4 regions of the Clostridium sp. MF28 genome follow, and region 4 is predicted to be linked to each of the others. Evidence: riboswitches for the same ligand, from Rfam matches in the RefSeq annotation. Region 4 holds a riboswitch; each other region holds the start of a gene.
What was found. Region 4 has a riboswitch for cyclic di-GMP ahead of AXY43_RS07320 (methyl-accepting chemotaxis protein). Riboswitches for the same ligand answer to the same signal wherever they lie in the genome.
Positions count from the first base shown of each region.

Region 1: it holds a riboswitch for cyclic di-GMP, as region 4 does, so the genes downstream of both, AXY43_RS20425 (sugar transferase) here and AXY43_RS07320 (methyl-accepting chemotaxis protein) in region 4, are expected to answer to the same signal.
Region 2: it holds a riboswitch for cyclic di-GMP, as region 4 does, so the genes downstream of both, AXY43_RS24530 (hypothetical protein) here and AXY43_RS07320 (methyl-accepting chemotaxis protein) in region 4, are expected to answer to the same signal.
Region 3: it holds a riboswitch for cyclic di-GMP, as region 4 does, so the genes downstream of both, AXY43_RS03325 (methyl-accepting chemotaxis protein) here and AXY43_RS07320 (methyl-accepting chemotaxis protein) in region 4, are expected to answer to the same signal.

Region 1 is NZ_CP014331.1:4,658,528-4,663,294, reverse strand. It holds gene AXY43_RS20430 (glycosyltransferase) at 1-1,132, opposite strand, end outside; gene AXY43_RS20425 (sugar transferase) at 1,301-1,972, opposite strand; cyclic di-GMP riboswitch class II at 2,051-2,133, opposite strand; gene AXY43_RS20420 (tyrosine-protein phosphatase) at 2,223-2,987, opposite strand; gene AXY43_RS20415 (CpsD/CapB family tyrosine-protein kinase) at 3,620-4,336, opposite strand; gene AXY43_RS20410 (YveK family protein) at 4,348-4,767, opposite strand, start outside.
Region 2 is NZ_CP014331.1:5,538,175-5,542,941, forward strand. It holds gene AXY43_RS24525 (NAD(P)/FAD-dependent oxidoreductase) at 1-344, shown strand, start outside; cyclic di-GMP riboswitch class II at 1,214-1,297, shown strand; gene AXY43_RS24530 (hypothetical protein) at 1,415-1,618, shown strand; gene AXY43_RS24535 (biotin transporter BioY) at 2,096-2,641, opposite strand; gene bioB (biotin synthase BioB) at 2,677-3,639, opposite strand; gene AXY43_RS24545 (hypothetical protein) at 4,017-4,481, shown strand; gene AXY43_RS24550 (SIMPL domain-containing protein) at 4,646-4,767, shown strand, end outside.
Region 3 is NZ_CP014331.1:787,575-792,341, forward strand. It holds gene AXY43_RS03325 (methyl-accepting chemotaxis protein) at 1-1,167, opposite strand, end outside; cyclic di-GMP riboswitch class II at 1,293-1,376, opposite strand; gene AXY43_RS03330 (ABC-F family ATP-binding cassette domain-containing protein) at 1,803-3,350, opposite strand; gene AXY43_RS03335 (CD3324 family protein) at 3,505-3,780, opposite strand; gene AXY43_RS03340 (HD-GYP domain-containing protein) at 4,055-4,767, opposite strand, start outside.
Region 4 is NZ_CP014331.1:1,632,084-1,636,850, forward strand. It holds gene AXY43_RS07310 (Na-translocating system protein MpsC family protein) at 1-108, opposite strand, end outside; gene AXY43_RS07315 (MogA/MoaB family molybdenum cofactor biosynthesis protein) at 385-873, shown strand; gene AXY43_RS07320 (methyl-accepting chemotaxis protein) at 1,195-2,745, opposite strand; cyclic di-GMP riboswitch class II at 2,830-2,913, opposite strand; gene AXY43_RS07325 (hypothetical protein) at 3,444-4,767, shown strand, end outside.

The sequences.
Region 1 (4,767 bases), 3.0 Mb from region 4:
TCTGTACCAAGCGCTCCAAAAACCTCATCTTTTTCCCTTCATACTCATATACTCCTCCTAGAATTGTTTTTTCGTAAATTTCAATGTATGATCTTGCTTGAGCCTTAATATCATAAAGTTCAAACATGTCATTGTAAGCCTTTTCTACATATTCCTGTGCTCTTCCTTCTCTTATCGCATTAATTCCCCTAACAAAATCCTCAACAGAATCACTGACATAACCATTATCACCATTGTGGATAACATCATTATTTCCGATCACATTATTAATCACACAAGGCTTCTTCATATACATGGACTCAAGCAAACTCATCGGCAAGCCTTCCCACAAAGAAGTCAGGATAAATGCATCTGCATTCATAGACATTCTTAACGCCTCTCCTCGCTCAGTCCACCCGGTAACTTCAATATTAGGTGCTTTTAATTCTTCTCTTAGTTCACCCTCACCAATCCAAAGAAACTTTACATCCGGCATAGCCTCCGCAACCTTATTAAATAGCGCAGGATTCTTCTGATGGCAAATACGCCCCAGCGTAAACACTGTATAAGGATGTTCTTTCACTTCCACCTGATCAATCATCTTCTGCAAATCATTTAGATTGACTGCGTTGTTTACATAAGTAGCACGCTTGGTAAGTTTCAAAGTCTCTTGATGCTCACCCTCGCTGCAACTGATGGTCGTGCATTTTCTTTTAGCACATACAGCTTCAATTATCTTAAACATCATTCTCTTTGCAAATTTGTAGTTCTGCATCAAGAAACTATAACCATGAGGCGTATAAAACAAAGGATTTTTCTTACCATTAAAAGCAAGTCTTCCAATTACCCCCGCTTTACTGCTGTGGAGATGAATAATATCTGGATTAACCTTCTTGACAATCGCTTTTACTTCTCTAAGAGCTTTTATGTCTTTCACAGGATTAATTACTCTACCAAAATTCTTAACCTCGATCAAATGGATTCTCTTATCGAAATTATCCTTATAATCTGATGGAGTCTGTGGACGTACCGCGTATGCAATGTACATATCATACTCATTAACTAGCTCATTAGCGAGATCAACGATGTATGTAAACACACCTCCGCCCATGGCTTCAACAATATATAAAATCTTCTTTTTCTTAGTCTCCATTATCCTCTACCCTTCGAATTCTTTTTCTATAAAATCTATGGACATTAAATAGTTGCTAACTCGATATAAATTTAGATGCCATTACCATATCTGAAACTTTTTTATTAAAATTACGACAATATTTCTCTATATTTATTGAGTCACAGATCAAACTCTGCCCAAATGAATCTATCTCGCATGTTCATCACCAAAAAACACCCCGAATGTTTTTAAAACTAACTTTATGTCAACTAGAGTATTTCTCTCTCTAACATACTTAACGTCTAATCTCATCCAATCTTCAAAGCCAATATCACTTCTTCCAGACACTTGCCAGTAGCAAGTTAGTCCTGGTTTAACTGTTAATCTTTCCATCATCCAATCTTCAAATTTCACTACTTCTTTTGGAAGTGATGGCCTCGGTCCAACTAAACTCATTTCACCTTTTAAGACATTAACTAATTGTGGCAATTCATCTATACTTGTTTTTCTTATGAATCTTCCTATTTTAGTTACCCTTGGATCTTCTTTCATTTTAAACATTGGTCCAGCCATTTCATTTTTAGCACTTAGCTTGTCCTTTAATTCTTCTGCATTGGCCACCATAGATCTAAATTTATACATCCTGAATTTTTTGCCATTTCTTCCGACTCTCTCTTGCGAAAAGATAGAATTTCCTTCTGATTCTAATCTTATTAAAATGGCCACAACTAAAAATATTGGGCTTAAAATTATAAGTCCAATAGATGAACAAAACACATCCATAGTTCTCTTTAAAAAACAATATCCTATTCTGCTGTCTTCCGTTTCCAGTTGTTCTTTAAACAAAACTTCCTCACTGTTAAATTCTAACTGCTGCATACTACTCCCCCTAAAGCTCATTATCACCAAACGAACAAATTTTCCCCTTATTATTCACAAAAAGCAACCAACCTTAACATAAATCAAAGCCGGTTGCACTAATAACTCACCATATATAAAGTGCCCAGATAAACATATGGATCAACGTCTCTCTATCACAGATTATACCACATAATTAATAATTTGTTAATATTGATTCGACAATCCATCTCATGAAATTTATCCCATTGTTAGACATTTAACAATAAATTTATCTTTTAAAAAATCCAAATATCGATTTCTTTTCTTTAATTTTCTCTCCTGAAAACTTTATCTCCCCATTATTTAGCATTTTTTCAGAACTATCTTTAAATACATCCTTGATTGTGCTTTTATTTATTAAATCCAAAGCCGTACTAAGACCAGTATTTCTTCTATTAATATTATGAGCATCAGACCCTATAAAGTTATATATCCCATTATTTAGAAGCACATTAGCTGTCCTTTGAACTTTTTCTCCAAATCTTCCATCTATACTTCCAGCATTTACTTGGAATAAATAACCTTCATTAATAAACTTATTAATATTCTTAGGATCTTGTATAATAGGAATATATCTTTCTGGATGTGCAATTACTGGTACTATATTTCTTACTTGAAGCTCATAAAGAGTGTCAAATATACTTTCATCAAACTTTCTCATCGGAAATTCAATCAGCATATATCTAGAATCATTTATAGTCCCAATATTCCCTTGTATATAGTATTCTATTATCTTTTCAGTATAATAAACTTCCTGACCACTATATACCTTTATATCTATGTTCTCTTTCACTAAAATATTATTAATTTCCTTCACATAATTCTTAACTTCATCAATTGTAGCTTCTCCATACTCAAGTAAATAATGAGGAGTAGCCACAATTTCTTTAACACCATCTTTTTCCGCATTTCTAAGCATCTCCAAAGTCATTTCCATATCCTTAGATCCATCATCAATCCCAGGTATTATATGCGAATGAATATCAACTATCATAACAATCCCTCTCCTCTAAAAATAAAAAATCAGTAAAAGCTTCCCTCTTCTTTCCGTAAATATACTCATAAAACTAATTTTCATAGATATCCAATTTAAATCTTCGACTTATTAGATAAACAAATTCGCTAGAAATTATAATTTTTATTCATAATCCACTTCAAGTAGATATCCATATTCCAAACCATATCTATGCCTGAATATATTCTATACTAGAAATAAAAATCTTGCTTTTGTGGAAGTGTTACATTAGAAGCTAAACTGTAATTATATATCCAATTTAAACCTCCGACTTATTAGATAAGCAAATTTGCTAGAACTTTAAATTCATGTCTTTACTAGAAATTGTAAATATATTTGTGGAGAAAACATTTGAAAATGAGCTGTTAAAGGTTCTTAGCTGTAGGTTGTTCGATTTTAGCTTGTGAAGTGAGAGTCCAAAATTTTATTTTGGGTTCTCGAACTTCCTCAGCGAATGTAATGAGTCGAGCTTCCCTAGGAAAGTCGGCGCATGCTAAAGTGGATACAACCTGCTGCTTAGAACCTTCAGCGATATTTTCATAGTTTTTCGGAATCAAAATATTTATAATTTCGGTAAGTTATGATATAAATCTAAGTTCAAATTTGGATATCTACTTACCTTCTTCACTGCTTCCATAATAGTAGTAGTATTTACCCCTAGTATTTTCTACTGCATGAAGTACAGTTCCTAATATATTAGCCCCAACTTTAGTTAATAAATTCTTTGCATCAATTACTGATTCTCTACTTGTTCTTTGCGCTCTTACAACAAGTATAGTTCCATCGGCTTTTGTAGAAAGAATTTGAGCATCTGTAACTGCTTGAAGTGGAGCACTATCTAAAATTACTATATCGTATTTCTCCCCTAATTTTTGTATTAAATTAGTCATTGCAGTTGAAGATAACATTTCTGATGGATTAGGTGGAATCTTACCAGATGTTAATATATCAAGATTTTCATTACGACTTTGTATTACATTATCTAAATTTTCTTTTCCTATAAGAACTTCAGATAATCCACTTAAGTTTGATAATTTAAAGTTTTTATGTACTGAAGGTTTTCTTAAATCACAATCAACTATTATAACTCTTTTTTCATTTTGAGCAAAAGATAATGCAAGATTACCTGACACGGTAGACTTTCCTTCTGCTGCTTCCGCACTTGTAACTACAATAGTTTTAATTGTCTTATCAAATGATGAATACTGAATATTTGTTCTTAATGTTCTATAGGCTTCCGATACTATTGACTTTGGCTTTTTTTCAACTACGAAGCCCCTATATTCCTGATTTTCTACTGCTTTATGTAATTTTCTTGCTGAAAACATCTTTTATCCTCCTATTCCAAATCTTCAGGAATTGCACCAATAACAGGAATTCCTAATATTTGCTCTAATTGATCCTTACTCTTAAAGGTATTATCTAAGAATTCTAATAAAAACGCTAATCCAACGCTTACCATAAGTCCAAGTAAAAATGCAATAGCAATATTTAATTTCTTATTAGGGCTAGCTGGATTTTCAGGCAGCTCCGCTGGCTCTACTATTTTTACATTACCGTTTGGAATAAGTTCTGTAGATGTCTTTATGAACTGATTTGTTATAGAATCTAATACTTCTTTACTTAGATTTCTATCCTTACTTATGTATTTTATCTCCAAAATTTGAGTGTTTGCTGCCGGTGTAACAGTCAAATCATTAAGTACATCCTTAGAAATTAAATCAAAACCTTCAGCATTAATAGCTTTTTCAACTAAGGC
Region 2 (4,767 bases), 2.2 Mb from region 4:
TATTGGATGGTAAGAGAACTTGGGAAAAGGAATTGTATGAATCAAACGTTAGACATACATTACCAGATGCAGAAGCTGGAGATTTAACATCAGCTATGCCATATAGAACTATGACAAATATTTTAAACTTCATACAAGCCATGGATACAGTAGTTCCAGGATTTGCAAGCAGAGAAACATTATTATATGGCCCAGAAATAAAATTCTACAGTAATAGAATTGATTTAGATAAAAATTTCGAAACTAATATAAAAGGCTTACATTGTTTAGGTGACTCAAGTGGATGGACTAGAGGACTTATGATGGCATCAGCCATGGGTGTGATAATGGGTAGAAAACTTTAAAAATATTGAAAATACTAAGTTGTATTAATATAAAGTATTCATAAATTCAGGGAATGATAACATTCATTAAACAGTATTCTACATAATTTTTTATGAAAATTATGGGGGATGCTGTTTTTTTATAAAAGATATATTAATTTAAATGATGTGTTATTAGTAATAACCTAAAGTTAAGATTATAAATTGTATAAAGAAATATAGATAACCCAACTAAGACCTTAACTTATGCATATAACTCGCTGAAATGAGTAACATACTTTTGTTCCAGTTTCTAGGTAATTCTGATGGGTGATTCTAAGGCTATAAAAGTTGCACCCAAAGTGCTAGTCTCAAAGAACAAGCTTTGAACTAGCACATTTGGAACAACTTATAGCCAAAGAATCACATCCATCAAAATTACCAATGAAACATTCCACAAAAGTATATTACTCATTTCTGGTTGGAAGACATTTCATAGTCTAAGTATAGTTTATGATTTCGGTAAGTTATCACATAAGTTTAGTTTTAAATTTGGATATCTATATGAGAATTATAAAATTAATAAGGGTAACTTATTACAATACATAAATAAGTTACCCATAAACGATTTTATATAGAAGGATAAATAGTTAATAAGAAATTATCTTATTTTCTTATTATAGCTGATAATTATTACAAGATTATAACAAATATGTTAATTCAATATAAACATTATATTAAAATAAACTTAAATATGATATTTAAGGACAGTAAATAAAATTTTTTATACATTTAATAATTACCTTTAAATATGTAACAATTATTGTAAGGTAAATATTGCATTTAATGTTGATTTTTCTTATATTATTGTTATAATATATACATAGAAAGACATAAAGTAACATAAATATACAAAGATTGGGAACTGTGAAAAATTCTCTGTATTTGGGCATCTTGAGAATTTGGAGTTAATGATGCAACCCACCAATCAAAACTAATTAATTTTTTTAATTAGTTTTGATTGGTTTTTTATATTTTTGAACTAAACATAATAGAGTTAAAAGTAAATAAAATAGTTTTTTAAAGTTAATATATATGAGAGGTGATATGCTATGAAGATACATAATGAAATCATGAAAGTTATAAATGATAATTTGGAAAAGTGTTCTAAATTTGAATTTGTTGCAGAGTTAAGAGATTTAACTTTAGCAGATATGTACTATATTGAAAAGATATCGAGTATTGATAGTATAAAAGCGAAGTTCAATTATAAAATAATAAATAATACTTATATAAAGATTAATTATTCACGTTAATTAATATGTAGGAAGAGGGAAGACATGACACTAACTATTAAGATTAAATTAGGCAAAATAAAGAAAACGGAAGATGATGATAATAAAATAATTACAGACTTTTCTCATAAAGAGGTTTAATTAATAAGAATCATGGACATTAGAAATATTGTTTATGATTCTTATTTTTTTGTTATAATAATATGGTAGATTTGACGAGGAGAGTAATGGTATAAATAAAAAGGTATATGAGCTATTAGAGGAGATAAAATTACATTCAGAGAAAATTAGTGATTGGGAACAAATAACAAATATATTTGCTAATGCTATTAAAAGAAAAGGATTGAATAATGAAGAAGTTGAAGAGATAAGTGAGAGAATACTTAGAGAAGTTAGAAAAAAGTAGAAGTGAATTTGAATGATTTATAATATAAAGGACTTTCTTTAATGTTATAATTTAAAGAAAATCCTTTTTAGCGAATATATATATTTTAACTATTATAATCCAGCGCTTTTAATTCTTTTTCTAATCTGAGGCCCTATTAGTGATGCAACTACCATCTTTGCGAGGTCAGCAGGAATAAATGGAAGAACACCAATTGTTAGAGCCTTATTAAATGGTAGATGTGCAACATATGCTAGCCATACTGTTCCGAGCATGTAGGTTACTAGTGTACCTATCAGCATACCTAAAAAGCACATAAAAATTTTATTAGGAAATTTGTCAATGAATATTCCACTTATAAATGCCATAAAAGCGAATCCAATTAAATATCCACCTGTTGGCCCTGCTAATTTAGTAAATCCACCAGAGAATCCTGAAAAAACGGGCAATCCCAATGCACCTATGAGAAGATAAATAAGATAACTAATTGTTCCTTCCTTTTTTCCAATTATATATATAGTAAGGTAAATTGCCAAATTTGTTAATGTAATTGGTACTATACCAATAGGAATTGAAAATGGTGCAGATGTACATATAAAAGCACTCATTATTCCGATTATTGTTAACTGACGTGCGTTAGTTCTACGTATATTTTCCATAATTTTAAATCTCCTTTATATATTATATTTCTTTTCTATAATTCTTTTTTAATTAAAAAACCGAGTGTTTGCAACATTATTTTATCTTGGCATGTATTGTTACCTACAGTAGTCAGCATATCACCAGTTATCGTTGCATTAGCTCCAGATTGAAAAATTTCTATGCCGCCATCTTCAAAATAAGTTCTTCCGGCAGCCATACGAATATAAGCTGTTGGATTTATGTAACGAAAAATAGCAATCGTTCTTAAGATATCGTCATTAGAAATCCTCTTTAAATTTTCTAATGGAGTACCTTTGATAGGCATTAATATATTTATTGGTATAGATATAACTCCAAGTTCTGATAAGCTTATAGCCATGTCAATTCTGTCATACCAAGTTTCACCCATTCCTATAATACCACCGGAACAAACTTTTAAACCTGCATTTTGCGCTAGTTTAATTTCTTTAATCTTGTCATCATATGAATGAGTAGTACAAATATTATGAAAGTTTCTTTTAGAAGTTTCTATGTTTGCATGGTACATTGTGACTCCTGCTTCTTTTAAAAGTACAAATTGTTCTTCGCTTAAAAAACCGTGAGATGCACATAGGTTGATGGAACATTCTTTATTCATCATTTTGTATGCTTGTACAGCTTTATCAAAATCGCTCCCAACTAAAGCTCTTCCTGCTGTAACAATAGAGTATCTATGTACACCATTAGCTTCATTTTTTTTGCAGTCTTTTAAAATTACATTAGGATCTAAAAAATCATATTCTTTAATTTCTGTTTTGTGGTGGTTTGATTGAGCACAAAACTTACAGTTCTCGCTGCATTTTCCACTGCGACCATTAATAATTGTACAAAGGTCCACGCTTTCTCCGCATAGTGTTTTACGAATTTTATTAGCACCATCACAAATTTTCTTTAAATCACAAGTTAATAAAAATTCTAAATCGTCAGATCTAGTTAATCGTCTTCCGTTAATAATTTCTTCTGCTAATTTTTCCATATAATTTTACCACGCCCCAATTTATTAAATAATTTCAAGACAAGTATATAATTAATATTTAATATTGTCAACTCGATATGAAAATGTAGTTAACAATATTGGTTGTGCTTAATATATGCATATAAAACCAATGGATTAACAAAATATTTTATAAGTATATATAATATATTGCAATTAAGTTTCTATATTATGCTCTTAATTGAGCACTTGGTTTGCTAGAGATTCAAATGTTGATTTATTATTTTAATCTATATAAGAAATTGCATAGCACTAATAAAAATAAAGTTTAGTTTAATAAGAACAAATTTTAATAGAATAGAGTAATGTAATATGTAGAGTTCGAATAGATTAAAATATAGTTATGAGTAGGTGCTAGAATGACTATTGATTTTGATAAAGTTATGCTTAATATAAAACAAGGCTATTATAAATATATTGGTTCAGGTTCTGGCAGGAAAGCATTCGATTTAGGAAATGGATATGTTTTGAAGATAGCAAAAAATAAGGCTGGAATAGCACAAAATAAAGCTGAATATATCATTTCGGATAATGATCATACTAAGTTATTTGCAAAAGTTATACAAGTTTCAAGTGACTTTAGCTTACTTATAATGCAAAAAGCAAGCAAGATAAGTGATATTTTATATGTATGGAAGTATTTTAATGTATCGAATAGGGATGAATTTTTAAAAACTCAGGAATTGCAAGAAATAAAGAAAAATTATAGGTTGTTATTGGGGGATTTTTGTAGGAAAAGCAGTTGGGGAATGATTGATGGAAAGCCAGTCATCATTGATTATGGATTTACAAGAGAAGTGGTGGAAAAGCATTATTCTTTTTAGGATCTTGAATTCAGTAAAGTATATTTAAGCCTTAAATTTGAGATGAATTTAAGACTTTTTCTAACCATAAAGTATTCCAAAGATTGATGTATGTAGCTTAGAGACATTTCGAGTGATTCATCATATTATGAATTAATGATTAATTTTTTGAAGGGGAAAATGAGATGCATACTTTAGGGCAGGGCGGTATCTATAGCTTAAATGATTTTAACGATGATCAATGCTCATCTAATAAGCTAAAAGTTATAGGAAAAGGAACGGTAAGTGTAAAACCAGATTTAGCAGA
Region 3 (4,767 bases), 840 kb from region 4:
AATTTTCACTGATTTCTCTTCAAGCTCGCTTATAATATGCGATGTTTCACTAGTCTTTTTCTCTATTATTTCCATTTGGTTCATTGCCTTCACTACAGCCTCTTCGCCAGCATTTGCTGATATTTTTGCCTTATCTGTTAACGATGAAACAGATTTTGTATTTTCAGATACTACATTTATCTTATTAGATATGTTTTCAACCACTTTGTTTGTACTATTAGCAAAAGAAAATTGCTCATCTGCTCCATGTGCCATTGTTGTTACTGCGGATGCAACTAGATTTGATGCATCTGCTGATTGCTCAGCACTTGCTGTAAGCTCTTCAGATGATAATACTAACTGCTCAGATGTATTTCCTAATTGTTTTATTAGTTCAATAATGTTTTTGGTCATCTTATCTATCGCATTACTTACAACACCAAATTCACTCTTATCATTAAGACTTTCTTCTTTTATCTTTACAGAAAAATCACCTTGTGATAAAGAACCCATGTATACTACAAAGTCATTTAATCTCTTTGTGATACGTTTTGTTATTAGTATTCCTAATAAAATTGCTAATATTGAAGCTATAATAACAATACTTATAAATGTTGCTGTTGCAATTTTTAAATTTGCTTTATCCTGAGCGTTTATTTTTTCAGCAATTTGTCTATTATGTTCTCCAAGTTCAACTAAATCAGCTAAGAAAGTATCAGCATATGATTCAACGTTTTTCTCATAGTATTCGTACGCTTCTTGATTTTTGTTTTCAATGGCTAAATCTAGTGCGACTTTTCTTCCTTCCCTATATTTAGCTAAATTACTATCAATCTTACTGATCTTATCAGCCTCAAAATCATCTAATTTCATTTTTTTATAAAGAGCCATATAGTTGTTAAATTCTTCAGCACGAGTATTTATATCTTTTGTTAAATTACTATTTTCATTTTTATCAGTAGTTACCATAATTCTAAAAATGTCAGCTGATATAGCCCTTGCATGCACTCTAGACTCACTAAGCCATTCACTAGATAGCAGTCTTTCACTATACATGACCTCCATACTTTTACTAGACGTTTGTAAAAAATAGTAACCGGTTATTCCAACTGCAAATAATCCTACTAAAGAGCAAATTATAAGCATCGCTAATTTTCTACCTACCTTTAAATTATTAAGCCACGTCATTTTATTGTCCCCCTTATCTTAATACTAGGATCTTAAATATAATTTCATTATTACAATATATTTATTAAAATGATTAATAAAAAATAAAAAACCAACAAAAACTTAATATGTTTATGGATTACTAAGTTTTAATTGGTCGGTTGCACAACTAGCTCCAAATTCTCAAAGTGCCCAGATATAGAGAATTTTTCATCGCTTCCAATTGTTCTATTTTTTATAAATACACTTACCTAATATATAGAAATATTATCATATTCATGCAAAAAAATCAATAATGCTTAATATAAATTGTCGAAATTTATTCCATTAGCTTCCGATTATACTATTCTTATTTACAGTAGAAAATTTTTAATTATACGAAACTTCCCTGTACAACCATATCAATTCACTAGTTCTCCTTAAATTAATGCATCTCAACTAATAAGTACTTTTCTAAGATTCAAGAATGAAAAAAACTACGCAGAATCAAAATTAATTCGACTTAGGATTTTTTCATAATTTTATTTACCAATAAATCACAAATAAATGCTATATATAAATAGGACGAACCTTAAAAATAGATACTAAACGCTCTATTTTTAAGGTTTCTTTTTATACATTCTTATAGAATTACATCCGCAATGTAATATTATTTTCTAAAGCACCCCCCATTCTTCACAGTTCCATATATCTGTAGCAATATCTTTATAAAATTCCGATTCATGACATACTAAAATCATGCTTCCTTCATATTCTTTTAACGCACGCTTTAGTTCATTTTTAGCATTAATATCTAGGTGATTTGTTGGTTCATCTAATACTAATACATTTGTATATTCATTAATAAGTTTGCATAACCTGACTTTGGCTTGCTCTCCTCCGCTTAATATATTAATGGGGCTATCTATATGCTGCCTTGTTAATCCACACCTAGCCAATTCTCTTCTTACCTCCGTTTGAGTTAGGTGAGGAAACTCACTCCAAACATCATATAAAACTGAATTAGTGCTATTCCATGCAATTTCCTGCTCAAAATATCCTATTTTTCTATGCTCACTTAAAGTAATTTCACCATTTATAGGTTTTAGCATTCCAAGTAAGGTTTTTAGCAGAGTAGTCTTTCCTAATCCATTAGCTCCTGTTACTGCAATTTTTTGTCCTCTTTTCATTTTTAAGTTTAAAGGTTTGCTTAAAGGTCTGTTATATCCGATAATCAAGTTGCTTACTTCAAGGATTATACTTTCTGGCATTTTTACAGTTTTAAAATTAAAATGAGGTTTTATAATTTCTTTTTTTATTTCTATTCTTTCAATCTTATTAAGTTTCTTTTCTCTTGATTTAGCTTGCTTTGAAGTTGAGGCTCTTGCTTTATTTTTTCTTATATAATCTTCAAGCTTTTCTATTTCATTTTGTTGTTCTTTATATTCAATCAATCTCTGTTCTTTTCGTATTTCGTATAGTTTAATAAAATAATCATAATTCCCTTCATATCTTGTTAATACTTTGTGCTCAAGATGATAAACTACGTTTACTACATTATTTAAAAAAGCATTATCATGTGATATTAATATAAATGCATTTTCATAATTTGCTAGATAATTCTTAAGCCATTCAATATGCTCTTCATCCAAATGATTAGTCGGCTCATCCAGTAATAAAATATCTGGCTTTTGCAAAAGTAATTTAGCGAGTAAAATCTTAGTTCTTTGCCCGCCACTTAAAGTTGAAACATCTTTATCCAAAAGTTCCTTAATTCCAAGACCTACTGCAGTTGCCTGTATTTTAGAATTAATGCTATAGAAATCATTTTTATCTAATATTTCTTGCATAATAGCAATTTTATTTAAAGATTTTTCCATATCCTTCTCACTCATATTTTGAAGATCAATATATAAACTATTAATTTTACTTTCTATATTAAATAAATTAGCAAATGCTTCTTTTAAGAAATTTAATGCATCAATTCCTTCTTTCAAATCAACCAATTGATCCATATAACCAATGCTGAATTTATTATTCCACTCAATAGTACCTTTATCTGGTAATATCTGATCAGTAATAATTTTCATCAAAGTCGATTTTCCTTCTCCATTAGCACCAATAAGTCCAATATGCTCTCCTTTTAATAACCTAAAAGATACATCATTAAATAATATTCTATCGCCAAATGAATGACTCATGTTTTCAATTGTTAAAATACTCATATTCTACATCTCCTTGTGTCCTCATAATAAATGATATCATCATGTAATATGAAGACCAAGTTTAAGAATAAATCTGTAATGTTTATAATCATACTGAAAAAAGGCATATTCTTCATAGTAATGACTGTGAAAAATATGCCTTTTCTCTTATATTTTAAGTAGAATTTTTTTGTTTCCTTATTATTCTTCTAATACTACCTTCAGTTAAAAAATACTGTTCAGCTAAAATTTTAACGGACATTCCAGATGAATACTTATTAAAAATTTCTTTATCTCTTGCACTAAGATATCTTTTAGTCTCAGTATTTTCTCCCCATGATTTTTTGTTTTCATTTTTTCTTGGTATATAGATATATCCACCATCTGTATATTTTTGAATTAGTTCAATTATATTATATGGCAATATATTTTGTGCTTTTTCATATTTCATAATTTCTTCGCTCCACTCTACATTTAATATCTAAATGAAGATGCAAAGACCTATTATAATATGAAAAACTTAATGTTGATATATTGGCTCCAGGCAAAAGTTTTTCACATATTATAATCTTTGCATGGAGCTAACTACTATTACTAGAAACATAATGAATTCACTTCCTTTTTATTCTATAATATTATATCACAATAACTTGTGTCAATTTTGACGCTTTGAGCCTCAAATTTAATTCTTATTTCTAAATCCTAAGAAGATACTTCATTATAATTTAACTCAACTTACTAAAAACATAATCAATATCTCTAGTTATTTTAGTATCTATAAATCCATTGTCCATCATACTTTTTAGTATTTCCATTGCCTTTTCGTGGGCTAATCCCTCTCTATATGGTCTTTCCTCTGTAAGTGCCTGATAGATATCAAGACAAGTCATAAGACGCGAATTAAAATCTAATTCTTTATCTGTCATCCCAATAGGATATCCTTTTCCATTTAACTTTTCATGATGATTTGAAGCCCACTCAGTTATATCCTCAAATCCTTTTATTTCTTGAAGTGCTAATCTAGTGTACTCTGGATGTTTCATTATAATTTTAAATTCCTCATTAGAAAGTTTATCAGGCTTGTCTAACACATCATTTGGCACTGCTAGTTTACCAATATCATGAAGATCTGCAGCAATAATTAGCTTCATCTTTTCTTCCTTCTCTAAGTTATAGAAATCTGCCATAATAGCCGCCTTCTCTGATAAACCCTGAGAATGCCTTTGAGTATAGCTAGATTTAGAGTCAATAATCTTTGACAACACATTAGTTATACCATGAATCTCTTCAAATGATAATTCCAGACTATGCTTTGGAATTCTTTTTTCTAATTCTATACTAATAAAACTATTTTCTAAATTCATCCAGAACTTTTTCTCTTCAGTAACTTTAAAAAACGCTTTTACAATTCTTGAAGAAAATGATATATTTTCTTGAT
Region 4 (4,767 bases):
ATCAACCTTCACTTTAACATATTCTGGCCCTCTACCTCTATAATGCTTTATAATTTTAACTGTAACTTTTTTAATTTGTTCTTGCAATTCAAGATTTATAGCACTCATTTTCTATTTAAATCTCCTATTTTATTAACAAAATCCAGTTCTATAAATTTTACCTTGTCATAATATTTTAGTCAACTCTGAATGTTGATTGAATTTTTTATTTAAAGCTTTATTTCGACATATTTCTAACTAATCATCGTTTATTTTAAGTCTTTCATTTTTTCTTCAATGAGCTTATAATTGATATTATTAATTTAATCTATAACTAAACTATAGTATAATATTTAAATTCAAATGTTTATTAATATAAATTTTCCCGCAGGAGGTAAATATAAAATGATAAGTACAGCTATATTAACTATAAGTGATAAAGGCTACAACAATCAACGAGAAGATCTAACTGGTCCAGCTATAAAAGATATTCTACCAAGTGATAAGTTTTCTGTAGATTATTATAAAATAATCCCTGATGAAGTTGAAATGATAAAAGAAGAACTAATATATCTTTGCGATTCCTTAGGTATTAATATGATCTTAACAAATGGTGGAACAGGTTTTTCAAAGAGAGATGTTACTCCAGAAGCCACAACAAGTGTTATCGAAAAATTAGTGCCTGGTATCCCTGAAGCAATGAGAAGTGCTTCACTAAAAATAACTCCTAAAGCTATGCTTTCAAGAGCTGTTAGCGGAATTAGGAAAAGTACCTTAATAGTAAATTTACCTGGAAGTCCAAAAGGCGCTGTAGAAAATCTAGAAGTTATACTGCCAGCCCTTCCTCATGGAATTGATATTCTAACAGGTGAAGCTTCTGAATGCAGTAGATAATATTGAATTTAGATTTATACGATAATCCACCGAAAGTAGAAACATTCTTATTTCGCAGGACTATGAAAATTTTGCTGAAAGTGATAACTTGCACAACAGTGTAATAGCAAAACTATGTTATAAAATAAAACACCCATGAAAATCCTAATTTCAGATTTTTGTGGGTGTTGTCATATTTTTTAAATTTTAAATTTAAATACCTCTTGTTTTAGTTTTTCCGAACTTGTTTTAGCTTTTAATGCCTCTTCCAATACATCATTAGATTGAGTAGTTATATTTCCGACTTTATTTGCTATATCTGAAACTCCCCTTGCACCTTCATTAGATGCATCTGCTACATTTTCTATGGTTTCTAGTATATTTTCTACAGAATAATAAAAGTTCTTTCGAAGTTATACCTAACTCAGAGGAAAATTCTTTATAATATAACGCATCATTATTATATTCATGACTTGCATTAACTAAAGTTTCGTAATCTTTTAATATTCTGTTTTCCATGAAACTAAGCATATTATTAGAATTATTAGTTAAATCTTCAACCGAAGATAATATAATTGACGTTGTATTTTGCATCTTATTTATAGTTTCATTAGATTGTTCTGCCAGCCTTCTTATTTCTTCTGCTACTACGCTAAATCCTTTGCCAGCTTCTCCAGCTCTTGCTGCCTCTATTGCTGCATTAAGTGCAAGTAAGTTAATTTGTGAAGTTATTTGAAGTATAGATTCCGATAATACATTTATTTTCTCCACAGCTTTAGCTTTTTCAACGGATTGCTTCAATTTAATACCTGTTTCTTTAAACACTTTTTCAGTTTCCTTTTGATTATTTTTTGAAGTTCCCATAATATTTTTAGCTTTTTCACTTACTTGATTTGATTTCTCTTCAATGTATTGTGATTTTTCAGCTATAGAATTAACTATAATTCCTATTTCCTTTGAAGTTCTTGACATCTCTTCTGCAGATACTGCACTCTCTTCTATACTCGCTGAAATTTCTTCTGTAATTGCTGAAACTTCTTCAACATCATTATTTAGATGCTTCACTTTATCATTTACTGTATCATTAACAGTATTCATATCTTTAGATACAATTGCTACATCGTTTATCAGAGCTTTTAAAGAATTCTGAACCTTATCTATTGATATAGCTATATCCTCAATCTCATCCTTTGTTCTTATATTTATATTACTAGTTAAATCACCATCACTCATTTTACCTAAAACACTTTGTATTTTTACAATATTATTACTTAATTTCTTAGAATATAAATAAATCATAACAAAAGCTAAAATACTCACAATAACTATTGTTAGAATTGTTGCATTTAGCAACGCACTTCTCATGCCTTCAAACATACTTGAGTCTACATCTACTCCAGCAATAGCTATAACCTTTCCTTCTGAATTTTTAATTGGTGCATAAGCAGAAATAAAAGTCCCATACTCATCTGTAAACGATTCATTTGTTACTACAACTTTATCATTAAAAGCTTCCTTCATGCCGCTATCCATAGTATAATCTTCTAAAAATTCAGATGCATCTACTGAAACATCAACTAAAAACTTAGCCTGTGTTCCTTGAACTCTTTCAAGTGTATAAAAATTCCTTGCAACGCTTTTTGATTTAGCCAAACTCATTGAATTTAATATATCTTGATATTCTACACTGTCATCTGATTGTTCTTTTATAAGCTTTTCAAGCTTGTCTCCATCAATAGAAACAGTTAAATCTGAAATACATTGAGTAACTGTTTGCCTAAGTTCCTTTTTAAATTTTTCAAACATAATCAGATTTACTGAAACTAAGATTATAGCTATAGATGATAAAATAACCAACATCATTCTTAATATTTTCTTCCCAAATTTACTCATACTCCACCCCTAAAAATATTGTTCTTTATATAATTTTTATAAATAATAAAGGCCAATTTAAACTAATCAAAAAAGAACTTATTAGTTTAAATTGGTCGACTGCACAGATAGCTCGAAATTCTTAAAATATCCACATAAAAAGAATTCTTCATAGCTCTCAATTACTATATTTCATTAATAATTGTCATTTTTTTAATATATATGTCATGTTATCATATAGATATTAAAAAATCAATAATTTAAATATATTGGTTAGCTGTCCAAATATTTAAATTTCCAAAAAATAGTTTAAACGTATTCTAAAGCTCATAATTTTTAACTGAACATCTTCAAAATACAAAAATAAACTAACGAAAATCCAAATTGTAGTTTCCATTGGTTTCATGATGGAGGCGAAATGCTACCTTTAAAATCCAACACTGAATTTAATCTCATTTTAATCCTCAATATATTACATATTAATGCCTTTGTTTATAAAATCAACTTATCTTTATTTCACTACAATAATCGCATTTCAATTTGAATTAGCCATTACTTATATCCTTGCATTTCATAACTTTTTTTATTTCTGCACTGGCATTGTATCTAATTTTATTTGGTCAGTTACAATCCTGTCTGTTATGGCACCCACTTTAAACATTCAGCATATAATAATAAATAACAAATGAAAAGAATCAAAGAAAAAAGGGAGTAGCAAAATGCATAAAGATTATAATTATTGTAATTGTGATAAGAACAATGAAAAAAAAGTTAAGGAATTCATTAATTCATTAGAGCATCAAGGTTGTATAGTTCAAGAAGGAGAATTAAAATATGTAGATATTTTAAAATATTGCAGCGAAGGTTTAGTCAATACTGCTTTGGGAAATAATGCAGGTGCTCCATATGCTCTTGCTCTAGTCCCACCTTCTCCTAATCAAGAGTCTTCTATAGAATTTATAGAAGAAGGAGTTCCCTACAAATTACGTCCTGATGAGGCTATTGTTTTAATCGGAAAAACACCACCTAAAGCATATTACTACAGTTTCAGAAGTTTTCTTTTCTTTGCCAAAAACAAAATAGGAAAAGATTATAGTGATAATACTACTGTAGGTAATAATCAAACCGGAAAATACCATATAATATTTGGCAGCCTAGGTGATACTATTAATAACTATAATATTAACACTGAAAATACACCTGATGGAACACTAGGATATCCCTATGATAGTTCTACAATTATTATTACAACTGCTGACCAATATATTAACCACCAAGTGCGGAAGGCTTTAATTAATTCTGGATTTAGTTCCGATATCATGAATAATGATAATATACCAGAGGGTCTTGTCAACTTAGGACTTGAAAGAGGTAAGGATACCTTTGCAATACTCATGAGAGCATCAATATGGGAAAATAGAGACATTGGACAAGAGTATTTAGATAATTTGGACAAATACTGGCATGTACTTCGAATTACACCTAAAAAGCCAATTAAAAACAACCATTCTTGGCCAGTACCTACACTTAAAATCCGTGAAACATGCAAAACAGAATTTAATCTACTACCACATGCTAGAGATGATTTAAATTATTTAAGGTATAAGATTCTTGAAAAATATTATAGTAATGACTATGAAGCTATAGATCTTAAAACTAATATTTGGGTTATGGAAAGCTTTGAAGGAATTCTAATGGATGTGAATGTACTAGGCGAAAGTAGAGATGCCTTGTACCTCCGAACAAACAATTTCGAATTAACATCTGATGATGATTTTGTAATCACCTACGGAGTTAATCACACCCAAACTGGAAAAGCAGTTTACTATAATTCTAGTTTCTATGGTGCTAAAAAACTTAACGGTGTTAGTGTTATTTACTCGCCTGATTGTGAAGGATCAGCAAATGAATTTTTTCCTAAAGATTGCGAAGTATCAAATAATTATTATGTGTATAAAATGGCCAGAAAAGGTTGTGGCGATTGTGTAGCTATTATCCCTTATAGTACAGGAAATCCAAAAGGGGCATGCTACGGAGTTAATA